DNA from 2 places in the Anoxynatronum sibiricum genome. Region 2 is predicted to be linked to the other one. Evidence: riboswitches for the same ligand, from Rfam matches in the RefSeq annotation. Region 2 holds a riboswitch; the other holds the start of a gene.

Region 1 (5,962 bases), on a different contig from region 2:
CCTGAGAGATGGTTGATATGGTTCGTGAGTAACCATAATGGGTTGAGTTAGCAAAGCGCAGTACCGTCGCTGTCAGGCTCTGATCTCGAATGACTTCATTTTCAATGTCATGAACCGTCGATTCCGGCGATTCTGCCAACTGAATAATACGAGTAATAGTATGCGGAAAAGCAGGTATGTCTCGAACCCGTTCAACGATTTCTTCCATCGATATCTTCGTCATATGCTCGCCCCATTATTGACAGATTAGTGCTTCTGTCTTCTATTATACCTTTATTCTCAAAATCCTCAATAGCTACAACGACTCACTTTCAATATCATCTATGTCATCGAAAGTCTGATATGACAATACCGCTTCTTGCCGGTGCCTTCGACAGACCCTTAAAGCATCATTAATTCACAGGGGTTTCCTGTCGATTGCACAAATACTTCAAAGTCTTCATAGCGCAAGGTGATTGTCATGGTATTCACATTGGGGTGAAAATTAATCAGTTCAGTCTGCCGAAGCGTCTCATCCAGAATCAACACCACCTGTTTGCTTTCATCATTAATGAGTCCAAAGGGACTCACTGAGCCTGGTTCCAATCCCAGATACTTCATCAAGCGCTCTGGTGAGGCAAAGCTGAGGTTCCCCAATCCCAGCTTTTGCCCCACCTCTTTCACCTGAATGACTTTTAGGTTTTCCGTTACCACCAGTATATGATTTCTCCCCTTATGATCTCTCAGAAACAGATTCTTGCAATGCAGCCCTTCGATTCCTGCATCATGTTTCATAGCCTCTTCCACAGTATACACTGCTGGATGACGGTGGAGAGTGTATGAAATTCCAAGCTGATCAAGTACCTGAAAGACTTTTTGAGACTGCTCTGCTTCATTGAGCATGGTACACCTCCCATCTCTATTTGCCATTAAGCTGCATGAGTGCCGCCATTGTTCCCCGCTGCTGCCCATGGGCCCTGTGGGAAAAGAGAATAGATGCATGACAGCAGGTACAAATTTGCGATTGAATGATTCTGTTGCTCGATATTCCAGCCTGCATCAGCAGCTGCCGATTGACTTCAGGAAGCGATAGTCGCCACTGTTGGTCATTGACATGGCTGATTGAAGCGTCTGCTAATGGAAGCTTCTCTCTGAAACTGTTGTAAACGTCTTCTCGAATGAGATAGCAGCATGCATCGATGGCGGGTCCAATGGCAGCCAGCAGGTTTTTGGGCTTTGATCCATAAGCTGCTGTCATTTCCTGAACAAGCTTCACCGCCAGTTGATTGACAGTTCCCCGCCATCCTGCGTGCCCCAACCCAATGGCTCTATTCACCGGATCCAAAATGTACAGGGGGACACAGTCAGCATGAAAAGTCATTAACGGAATTCCCGGTTCATTGGTGATCAGTGCATCCACATGGCTGTAATCTCTTTTTTGGGCCAACCCTTTGCCTACATCTTGTCTGGTGACCTGACGAACACAAGTTTCGTGTGTTTGATGAGTCAAAACAGCCAGGTGCCAATTAACACCCAATGCACCTGTGAATCGCCTGTAGTTTTCTGTGACATGGTCGGGATGATCACCGCTGTTATAGGCAAGATTCATGGTTTCATAAGAGCCGGTGCTGACACCACCCAGACGTGTGCTGAACCCGTGATTCACTATTCCTGTTGCTTCAAATGCCGGAAAATACCCATATGTAACCCCACTGGTTTCCCGCCATAAAAAATGCTGATGAGCCGATTCCATAGTGCTTCAACCCCAAATGTATACTCACTGCCTGTGCAGTCAATTCTCTTCTTTCTTATACCACAAAACCGGAACCCTGTCCATGTTATGGTAAGGTCCCGGTCTGTCTTTAGCGGCGACAGCCGCATTTGTTGGAAATCAACAGATTCATGGAGAACCGCACCTGGGAATCGTCCATGGTTTTATAAATGCGTTGGATTAATGCACACAATGCTTCCGCATCACCCCTGATCAGGGTGGATACCGGCCCCACTTCTGCTTCAAGGCCGCTGGATTCAATAATTTGAAGCACCTGCTCAACAGCGGCGTCGGAACTGGTTGTTTCCAGTGGCAAAAAGGCCAACTGGCAGGTACCTGTCACCGTTTTTGCCAGAGCGCACATATAAATCCTCCTCTATTGTGTTGCCGGAATTGGTCTTCCTGTTCCAGAGTCCACTGATCATCTGGTGTATCCGGCGGAAGAAACAGACAGCTACCGGTCTTCACCAGTTGGTTTGGCTCCCATGCCTTCATGTCATCCAATGACTTAAACGAAGCATGCTTAAAAACGGTGTTTTTTTGAAAGTCAGGAGAAGTATATAATTCTCCCCAGGCACTCTCCCGGTTAATGGTGCCCACCAGCAAAATACCGCCGGGCTTCAATACCCGAAATAATTCTTTCAGTGCTCTTTCAGGTTCGCGAATGAATTCAAAAGCCGCCATGGAGAAGACACCATCGAAGGTCTGATCCGAATAATCAAGTTGGTACATGTCCATTTCAACAAATGGAATCTCAAAATCGGCGACCTTGGCTTTTTCCCGGGCATAAGCAAGCATTTCGGGAGACATATCTATTCCCGTAACCACCACTCCCTGTTGTGCCAGTTTCAGGCTGAAGTTTCCGGTACCACACCCGGCATCCAGTACCTTCATCCCTGGCTGAAGGGGAAACAGCTTCATGGCCAAATCAGTTTCAACCTGGTCCACCAAACTACCCATGGGTGTTGTGTACCACTGGTCATATTCGTTGGCGATACTGTTGAAAAAGGTCATTTGATATCACCCGCTTCAGGCAGATAGGCGTTGGTAAAGGCTGCAGATGCGTCCAACTGGTTTTCCAGCAATCCCTGCTGAAACATCCAGTGGGCATAATCTTCCCAGACCGACAGCTTCATTTCTCCCCAGCGGGGGGCATCAGCCTGATACTGCTGCGCAAGGTACTGCTGGCTGGCCACCACCATCGCTTCATCCAGCTCAGGGACTGCGGCCAGCAAATGTGCTGCTGCTGCTTCCGGTTGTTGTATTGCAAATTGATATCCTCTGGCAGACGCCCTGAGAAAAGCTTGCACCAGCTCAGGATCTTCATCGATAAGCTTTTCGCTGGTAATCAATGCTGGTGTATAAAAATTCAGTGCCGGCACATAATCCTGCAGAAGAATGAAATTGATGTCGTAATCTCGCAGTTCAGCGGCAATCCCATCCCACCCATAGTAAATCCAGGTGAAATCAACGTGGTTTTCAACGGCATCAAAAAAATCAGCTGTTCCGATGCTCATCATTTCCACCTGAGAAAAATCACCACCATCACTGGTCATCAGTGCTTGCAGCATGGCTTCTTCCACCGGTGAACCCCAACCTCCATAGGTCTTTCCTTCAAAATCTCCAGGATGCTCGATGTTTTTGGATGCCGGCGAAGCAAATCCAGAGGTGTTATGCTGGATAATGGCGGCAATGGCCTTTATGGGCAATGGATCAGCAGCGGTGCGGGCATAAGTCACCTGTTCCTGATAGCTGATGCCAAACTCACCCTGGCCGGCTGCAATTAAGTCAGCACTGCCTCCGTGAGTGGGCTGAATGATCTCCACCTCCAGACCCTCTTCGGCAAAATATCCCATGGATACGGCGCTGTAAAACCCAGTGTGATTGGTATTGGGCACCCAGTCCAGCACCAGCGTGACAGCTCGCAGCGGCTCACCTGACACTCCGCTGTCGGAGACTGGTGGTGACTGACAACCGGTCATGGCCCCCGCAATCATAAGGCTTGCGATGAGCAATGCCGTGGCCCATCCCGGAAAACTCATGCCGTTTCTTTCTTTGCTCTTTATGCGGTTGTGTTGATACTTCATTTGGCTGTTCCTCCTGTTGATGTTTTTTGAGGCGTGATCCGGTCCAAAACATAAAAAAACCTGTAGCCACGGAGGTTACAGGGTTTCAATAATCGTATTGATCCCTCCGCTGGCATTATCCAGATCAGGTTGCGGGTCGGAACAAGATAGTTCCCTCTCAGCCGAGTCTGTCTCAGCTCCCCGTTTTCACTTGTGCCTTTTAATTATACTGCTCTTCGCAGGTTAAGTCAAGGGATGCACTTGATTCAACCCGACTCGAGCGTCCATTTCCATCTATTCAACAGGCATCTCTTCCAGCTGCAATGCCTGGCGAATTTCATCCAGGATGCCTTCCAGCCCTGCCTCCTGCACCCGTGGAATCAAATCATTTTGGAGGATGTACTCTGAAAGAGTGATTTCTGCCAGTGCACGTTCATAATTATCCCGACACTTTTCCAGCGCTACTGGTTCTCCAGTGCCCAGTCTCCAGGCACGGCTATTATCATAAAGCCCATCCGACGACATGATAAACACTTTTTCGTTATCAATGAACGAGCCCGCAGCCACATGAACCTGCTTTGCCACAAACCCTTCCATGATATTCAGCAGGTCTTTTCCCATCACACGATTTGGATGCAAAGGAACTCCTGCCAAATTGGCAATAGTGGGAAAAAAGTCTATTTGTCCTCCGGCAGTCTCGACAGTCTCCGCCAGACCGCTGCCGGGAATGTGAATGATGAGAGGCACCCGAAACATTTCATCTTCTTCGTAGGGTCGTCGAATAAAGTGGCTCACCAAATCGTTGGCTTCTTCATTTCGCATGTCAAGACCCTGATGGTCACCATAGATGATAATGGCAGCATTATCATAAAGTCCTTCTGATTTTAAGCGCTGGATAAAACGTCCGATCTCCTCATCCAGATAGTGAACTGACTGCAAATAGTGTCCCAAAACAGTGTCTTCATAATCAGCGCTCATTTCCAGCTTTTGCAGTTCATCAGGCATCACAAAAGGGTGGTGTGAAGTCAGCGTAATGTAAAAGGCATAAAAAGGTTCTGGTATCTGTTTGATGACAGTAATGGATTGTTGAAACAACTGCCGGTCACTGAGTCCCATACCTATGAGGTCGTTCATCTCAAAGTCTTCACTGGCATAAAAATGGTCAATACCCTGACCTTTATAAGCGTTTTCACGGTTCCAGAAGGACGGGTCGTTCCCATGAAAGACCATGGTGGTGTAGCCCTGCTTTTTTAAGTGATGTGGCAGTGAATAGAAAGCATTGTTCTCGTAGGCCCGATAGCTGAAGGTTTTCGTTGAGGGATAAAAACTGTTGTGACTCACAAACTCGGCGTCTGATGTGTTACCCCACCCAGCCTGTTCATAGAATCGCGAGAAATAGATACTGTCTTCCTGAACAAGCTGATTCAACACTGGTGTAATTTCCTGCCCTGCCAGAGGATGTTCCATAACAAACGTCTGCAGTGACTCTGCCTGTATGACAAAAACATTTCTCCCCTCCAGCAGCCCCTTGAATCGACGCTCGTCTGCTTCCTGAACAATTGCTGAAACAGCTTCCTCCGCCAGTTGAGGGTCTACCGTTGCCGGCTTGAAAAGTTGAATCACATCCACCAGGTGATAGTTCAGCATACCCAGGTTCAAGGGTGTCAGGTGGCCTTCCGTACGTTCTTCAAGCGTGCAAAAAGTAATCCCCATGCCGAAAATCAGCGGCAGTAAAAGTAGTACATACACTAAATTGTAACGCTTTTCTCTTCGGTTCATTTTCAACTGCTTTCGCAGGCAAAGGACCGCCAGCACCACGGTATCGATGAAATATAGGAAATAGATGGGTTTAATCAGCGCAGCAATGCTTTCTGTCACGCCCCCCAACTGTCCAATTTGAAATATACTGTGTGCCGGCACCAATGTGTAGAAATGACTGTAATACACGGTATTGATGAAAATCAACATTGTCAGTATGCCATGGATCCAGAGGTAACCAGTAAGGCGTTTTTCAGGCTTTAGTAAAAATGTCGCCAGCAAATAAACAGAGAAAACACTTGCCAGATTCATGAACGCCACCAGCCAGTAGTGTAGCTCAATGTGCATTTGCTGGTGGAGAATCATCATTTTAAACAACAGCGACAAC
Region 2 (5,962 bases):
GTAATTTCATAAAAGTCCTTTGTTTCCGCCTCTTTTTCCCGCACCTGCAGCAGAGTGACGCCACCGGCCAGCGCCTGATGAACCTTATCAAGAAAACAGGCTTCACCGGTAATGGTTCGATCAGTGACCAGGTACAATCGGTAATCTATTTTCATGCCTTTTCGCCTCCTTTGTAATCAGGTGCTTCAGTGCTTCTTTTTTCAAGTAAAATTCCTCCAAAAACAACCATGGCTGACGTCACCAGCGGTACGATGAAGCTGATCAGCATGCGATTGGCCAAGAAAAACGGAACGCCTGTCGCAATGCCCACCATTGCTGCTGCCAGAGCGGTTTTTTCACTGATTTTGGAGTTGTAAAGCCCTGAAAATAGTGGGAAAGCCACGCCGGCACACAACATGTCTGCCAGGAGAAAAAGATAGAGCACGCTATAGCCTCTGGCTGCAATGAGAGCCAGGGGTAAAACCATGATAAAGGTGGCCCATCGTGCCTTCTTCATCAGTGATGCCTTCTCTGACCCGGCTGCCTGGTGCCGGTCTCTTGTACCCAGGGCAAAGGTGGCTGCCAGGGCATTCAGCAGGGTGTCCACCGTGCTCATCACCAGTACCAGCGCCAGCAACAGTACCACCAGCAGCATGCTTGGCGGGAACAGGGCGTATACCAGGGAAAACAGGGCAGTGGAGGGGTTTTCAGAAAAGCCCATGCCCACGGCTGTTATTCCCAGGTATCCTGTGAACAGCATCACCGGAACCGCAGCGCCAATGGAGATTTTCAGTGAACGGCGGATCGCCACTGTGTTTCTGGCGGCGTACATACGCTGCCAGTACCCCTGGTGAAACAGATTAGCCACCATGACTGCAATGCACAAAGTAAGGCCGAACTCGATTCCAACAGCGTTATGAAGTCGAAACAGCTGGGGAGCCCCCCCTCTGCTGACTTGTGTCATTTGACCAATACCACCTAAAGCATGTATTGTCCCCACTCCCACAATCAAGAGAAACACTCCCATGAGGCCCATTTGAATCATGTCGGTAAACATGGAGGCTCGCAAACCGCCATAAGCAGTGTAAATCATGGTACCGATTCCCACTATCAGGGCAGTGGTCAAGAGGGGCACCCCAGCCGCTTCTTTCATGACCAGTGCAATGGCCGTCAGCTCAGCCACCAAGTGAACCAGCATGTAAAAAATAGCCAGTCCCACCGTTAACCGTTGCATCCATGGCCCATACCGCTGCCGGGCATAATCGGTGAGGGTGCTTCCCTCCGGAAGGTAGTCCCTTATACGGGGGCCCACTTCCATCAGAATCAGATACAAGCCTGCCAGCCCCATTGAATATCCCACAATGCTGCTGAGTCCTCCAATGGCCCCTGCTTCAGGCGGTGTAAAGAGAATGAAAACGCCTAAAAAAGAAGCCAGAAAGGTGGAAAAAAGCATGCCTGTATCAGTGGTTCCTCTGGCCGTTATAAAATCCTCGGCTGTTGACCGGTGCCGCCCACTGTACCAAACCCCCAACGCCGTGAACAGACTCACCACCATCACCAGTCCTGTTACAATCAATTCCTGTGAAAAAATCATAGCTGCTTCCTCCCATTGATGACGCTCTCTTGATGGCACTCAAACCCGTTAGATTGACTGATCACACAGAAAAATACCGGATATTGGCGGATGCCGCCATGGATTCTTCGGTGAGCTGGTGGATTTCATCAATCAGCTTCACTTTAAAGGTACCTGGCAATTGTCCTCCTTCACCAGCCGCTGCCTTTTCTCCCGCCAGCGACATCGCCAAAAGTCCGGCCACAGTCCCTTTAAAAGGATTTTCAGCCGCGCCGCAAAAACCGGCAATCACCGCTCCTGCCATGCAGCCGGCACCGGTGATTTTAGTGAGCATCTGCGTGCCATTTTGGATGACCGCCACCTGTGTGCCGTCTGTCACCACATCCTGTATCCCTGTTGCAGCCACCACACACTGCCACTTTTGTGCAAGGGATACGCAGGCTTCCACAGCATCTTCCCCATTGTCAACGGAATCAACGCCTCTCACCTGAGTTTCAATACCTGCCAGTGATTTAATCTCTCCCAGATTTCCCTTCACCACCTGAATGGGATACTGGCTGCGCAGTTCCTCAAGGTAGTCGATGCGGCTGGGAATAGCGCCGCAGCCTACAGGATCAAGTACCACAGGAATTTCTTTTTCTGCAGCTCCCCGCAATGCCTCTTGAATGGCCTGCCGCTGTTCCGGTGTCAGGGTGCCTATATTGCAGTATACCGCTGCTGACAACCGGCTGAAATCATAGGCCTCCCGGGCCACTTCACACATGGCCGGAGAGGCTCCGCAGGCCAGCAGCACATTGGCACAGTCGTTAATGGTCACATAGTTGGTAATGGCCTGTACCAGTGGTGTCTTGCTTCGAGTTGCTGTTAAAATGCCCTTCACGTTCATAGATCATCGACCTCCTGTAATTTTTTTCGCGTTCAGGCTTCCCTGTGTCCCGCCGAAGGGCACTAAAAAAACTTCCCCATGATATGAGGAAGTTCATCAGTTCATCGAGCACTCATCTGTTAACCAACCGCCAACAGCCTCAGTGAGGCTTCGGTGATATGACTAGTGACATGATCGAATCGACAGCTTCCTACGGTGGGATAATCCACATCAGGTTCAAGGGTAATGAACGAGTTCATTTCTCAGCCTTTTCAGGCACCCCTGCTGTAACGCTATGCTTTTATCTGTTTCATTGTAGCATTCCCACATCCTTCTGTCAAAGAGATGCCTGCCCTTTTATTTCAACTGACGGCAACTCTGCCGAATCACCAGTGTCGGGTTCAGGGTTTGTTGAATGCATGGCTGCTTCAATGGCGCTGTTCCGCCCTTCAACCGTTCCATCAGCATGGCAGCTGCCAGCGTTGAAATGGCTTCCCGGGGCTGATGGATGGTGGTTAGCTCTGGTGTTGTCATAAAGCCTTCCCGCACATCGTCATAGCCGATGACACTGTAGTCTTCTGGCACTTCAATCCCCTGTTCCTGAAGGCCCTTGATAAACCCCAGCGCTGCCTGGTCGGCATGAAAAAAAATCCCGCTGGTTTCCTCCAATAGTTTTTCTGCTTCCTGTGCCAGCTCTTTGCCGGCTTCCCATGTGAGTTCCTCCACCAACAACAGATGGGCGGCTGCCATGCTGCCACCCAGACTGGAAAGCCCCTCCTGAAAGCCCTTCAGGCGATGGGTAAACTCTCTTTCACCGGCATAATGGGCGGCAGTGACACAGGCCAGGTGCCGATGCCCCAGAGAAGCCAGGTATTCTCCTGCCAACCGGCCTCCCCGGTAATTGTCATGATGCACCCAATGAACCGATGGTTCCTCCAGTGCCCAGTGGGGTACCAAATGATAAAAAATGGCAGGAACACCCTCTTCTTCCAGGGCCGTCACCGTTTCCCGGCTCATGGTGGAGGAAGCAATGAGCAGCCCGTCCACCTTTCCCTGTCGAACCAATCGCAGGGCATGACTTTCCTGATGCTGAGGATTTTCATCATAGGCAACAATGCAATCCTTTTGATTCTTTCCCAACATGACCCTGATTTGCTGCAGCAGTTCATCCAGAAAAAGGCTGGTTTCACTCACCTGGCAATAGGGCACGATAACGCCTATGGTGTCTGTTCGATTGCTGCAGAGCCCCCGGGCATTTTGATTGGGTACATAGTTCATTTCTGCTGCGATGCGTTGCACCCGCTGCCGGGTTTCTGCCGATACCAACGGACTGTTATGAAGACATCGGGATACGGTGGGATGACTGACACCGGCTCTTTTGGCAATGTCTTTGATGGTCACCTTCATCTGCATACCCCCTCACCTGTTTCATCGCTTTCTGCGTTTTCAAATGCTTTTCTCAACTGCCCTGCTGCCTGTTGTCGTCGCCACAGTAAAATGGATGTGGCCAACAGCCAGCTGATCCCCGCGCCTGCCAGCAAAATCACCGGCAGTCCGCTGACACCCACCTGTTCCATGGTGTTTCCAGTGATACGGGGGGCCAATACGCCTCCCATGGCCAGAAAAGTAAAGACCACAGAGGTGGCACTGCCCACCGACTGGGGAAAGGCGTCCGAGATCAACACAACAATCACCGGAAAAACCCCTGCCAGGAGCAGCCCCATCAGCGGCAGCATCAGCAGGGTGATCGCCGGCGAGGGCACCAGCGCCCAAAAGGCTGTCACCGCTGCATAGCATGCCAGGGCACCCGCCAAATAGCGCTCATAGCCCACGCTATCAGCCACCCGTCCTGCAAAGCCTCTTCCGATGGTGAAGGCAATCCAAAATACCGCGGGAATCAAGGTGAAGGAAATCCATTGATGATTGCCTGCCTGAAACCAGTACTCACTGATCCATGCACCCACAGTCTGTTCAGTCAGTGGGTAAATGAATGCCAGCAGACCAATGAGCAGCAGAAGTCCACTAAGTCTGACTGGCTGCTGACTGCCCCCGGCTGCCTTTTCAGGAAAAGGGATCACCAGCAGCAAGCCCTGCATCAGTGCCACCATTCCAAGACATATACCGTAAGACAATCGCCAGTTTCCCAATGTGACGGTCCATGTGGCCAGTAAGGGTGCCATCACTGCTCCCAGGCCAAAAAACAGGTTCAGATAGCCCACTTCCTTTCCTTTTCCCCGGGTGGCCATGGTAGCCATGGTCACACTGGCGCCTGTCTGATAGAGTCCAAAACCACTGCCGGTAATGGTCAGTCCTGCTAAAAACCAGGAAAAATCCGAAGCAGCCACCACCATGGCAAATCCTGCCGCCCACAAAAATCCTCCCAGCAGCAATACTATTTTTCGACTCAGCCGATCCATGATAAAAATCCCGGCAAACATGGAAGCCAACAGGCCTGTTGAAAAACCAGACATGGCACTGCCCGCCTGCTGAAAAGTGATTTGAAAGGTGCTCCGGATCTCAGGCAGCAATGCCGCCAACTGACTTCCAGAAATTCCCATAATCAAAAAAGATAAAAACAGAAACAGTTTTAGTGGTGTGTAAGTGTTGGTGGTGTTTGATGGATGCACTCTTCATCGACTCCTTTTCTGATGCCATAACCCTTTTACCTCTTGGCATTCCTCTCAGATGTTCACGCTTCAGGTAGAGAGATATGTGTTGTTGCACACGTGTGCATTTGTGTTAAAAAAAGAGTGCACCTGAAGTGCAATCTCATTATACCGGCTTCATTTACGCCTGTCAATCCTTATATTTTTAGTCTTTTTATGTGAGATTTTCTCAGACTATTGACATCCTTCATTTTTCATCGGTGGTTGTCTTGTGATCATATCACCTAAAAGTTAACTTGCGAAAATGTCACGTTAAGATTACCTCACTGACTCACTGTTGTTCTTCCTCCATTTCCCAACTGACACAAATCCGATTTCTGCCCTGCTCTTTTGCCAGGTAAAGGGTTCGATCCGCTTCCTGCAGTAGTTTTTCCGCTGTCATCTCTTTGTCAGGGATGATGGAAACTACGCCCAGGCTAGTGGTCATTTCAAAGGATTGACCCAGGGATTCCCTAATGGCTTCGCTTGTTTCCACTGCTTTTTTGATGTTCTGTGCCACCTGAAGGGCTCCCTCCTGCCCGGTATCGTAAAGTACCACCACATATTCATCCCCTCCAAAACGGGCAATGAAATCGGTTGTGCGGGGGAGTACCTCTGTTGCAGCCTTGCCAACAGTGACCAATACTTTGTCTCCCACCACATGACCGAAGCGGTCGTTAATTTCCTTGAAATGATCAATATCGAACATTAACAGCGAAAAGGGTACCTGGCTGCGTTTTGCCAGCTGCAGATGTTCTTCCATCATGGTATTAAAGTAACGTCGGTTGAACAGCCCGGTGAGGGGGTCACGGGTGGAAAGATGCTCCAACTGCCGGTTGGCTTCTTCCAGCTTCAGGTTCATGGCAGCCAGTGTTTCATTTCGCCTGCCCACCAGGCGAC

Evidence for each region. A riboswitch is a leader RNA that binds a small molecule or an ion and turns the genes downstream of it on or off. The one in region 2 is predicted to bind thiamine pyrophosphate.
Region 1: it holds a riboswitch for thiamine pyrophosphate, as region 2 does, so the genes downstream of both, AAIG11_RS01195 (ABC transporter substrate-binding protein) here and thiM (hydroxyethylthiazole kinase) in region 2, are expected to answer to the same signal.

What each region holds. Positions count from the first base shown of each region.
Region 1 covers NZ_JBCITM010000001.1:272,449-278,410, reverse strand. Annotated here, with positions in the region: gene AAIG11_RS01220 (HDOD domain-containing protein) at 1-223, opposite strand, end outside; gene AAIG11_RS01215 (prolyl-tRNA synthetase associated domain-containing protein) at 382-882, opposite strand; gene pgeF (peptidoglycan editing factor PgeF) at 899-1,732, opposite strand; gene AAIG11_RS01205 (YkoF family thiamine/hydroxymethylpyrimidine-binding protein) at 1,842-2,114, opposite strand; gene AAIG11_RS01200 (class I SAM-dependent methyltransferase) at 2,090-2,764, opposite strand; gene AAIG11_RS01195 (ABC transporter substrate-binding protein) at 2,761-3,837, opposite strand; TPP riboswitch at 3,924-4,031, opposite strand; gene AAIG11_RS01190 (LTA synthase family protein) at 4,111-5,962, opposite strand, start outside.
Region 2 covers NZ_JBCITM010000004.1:136,820-142,781, reverse strand. Annotated here, with positions in the region: gene thiE (thiamine phosphate synthase) at 1-155, opposite strand, end outside; gene AAIG11_RS05780 (sodium:solute symporter family transporter) at 152-1,573, opposite strand; gene thiM (hydroxyethylthiazole kinase) at 1,635-2,438, opposite strand; TPP riboswitch at 2,609-2,711, opposite strand; gene AAIG11_RS05770 (LacI family DNA-binding transcriptional regulator) at 2,775-3,824, opposite strand; gene AAIG11_RS05765 (MFS transporter) at 3,821-5,044, opposite strand; gene AAIG11_RS05760 (ligand-binding sensor domain-containing protein) at 5,355-5,962, opposite strand, start outside.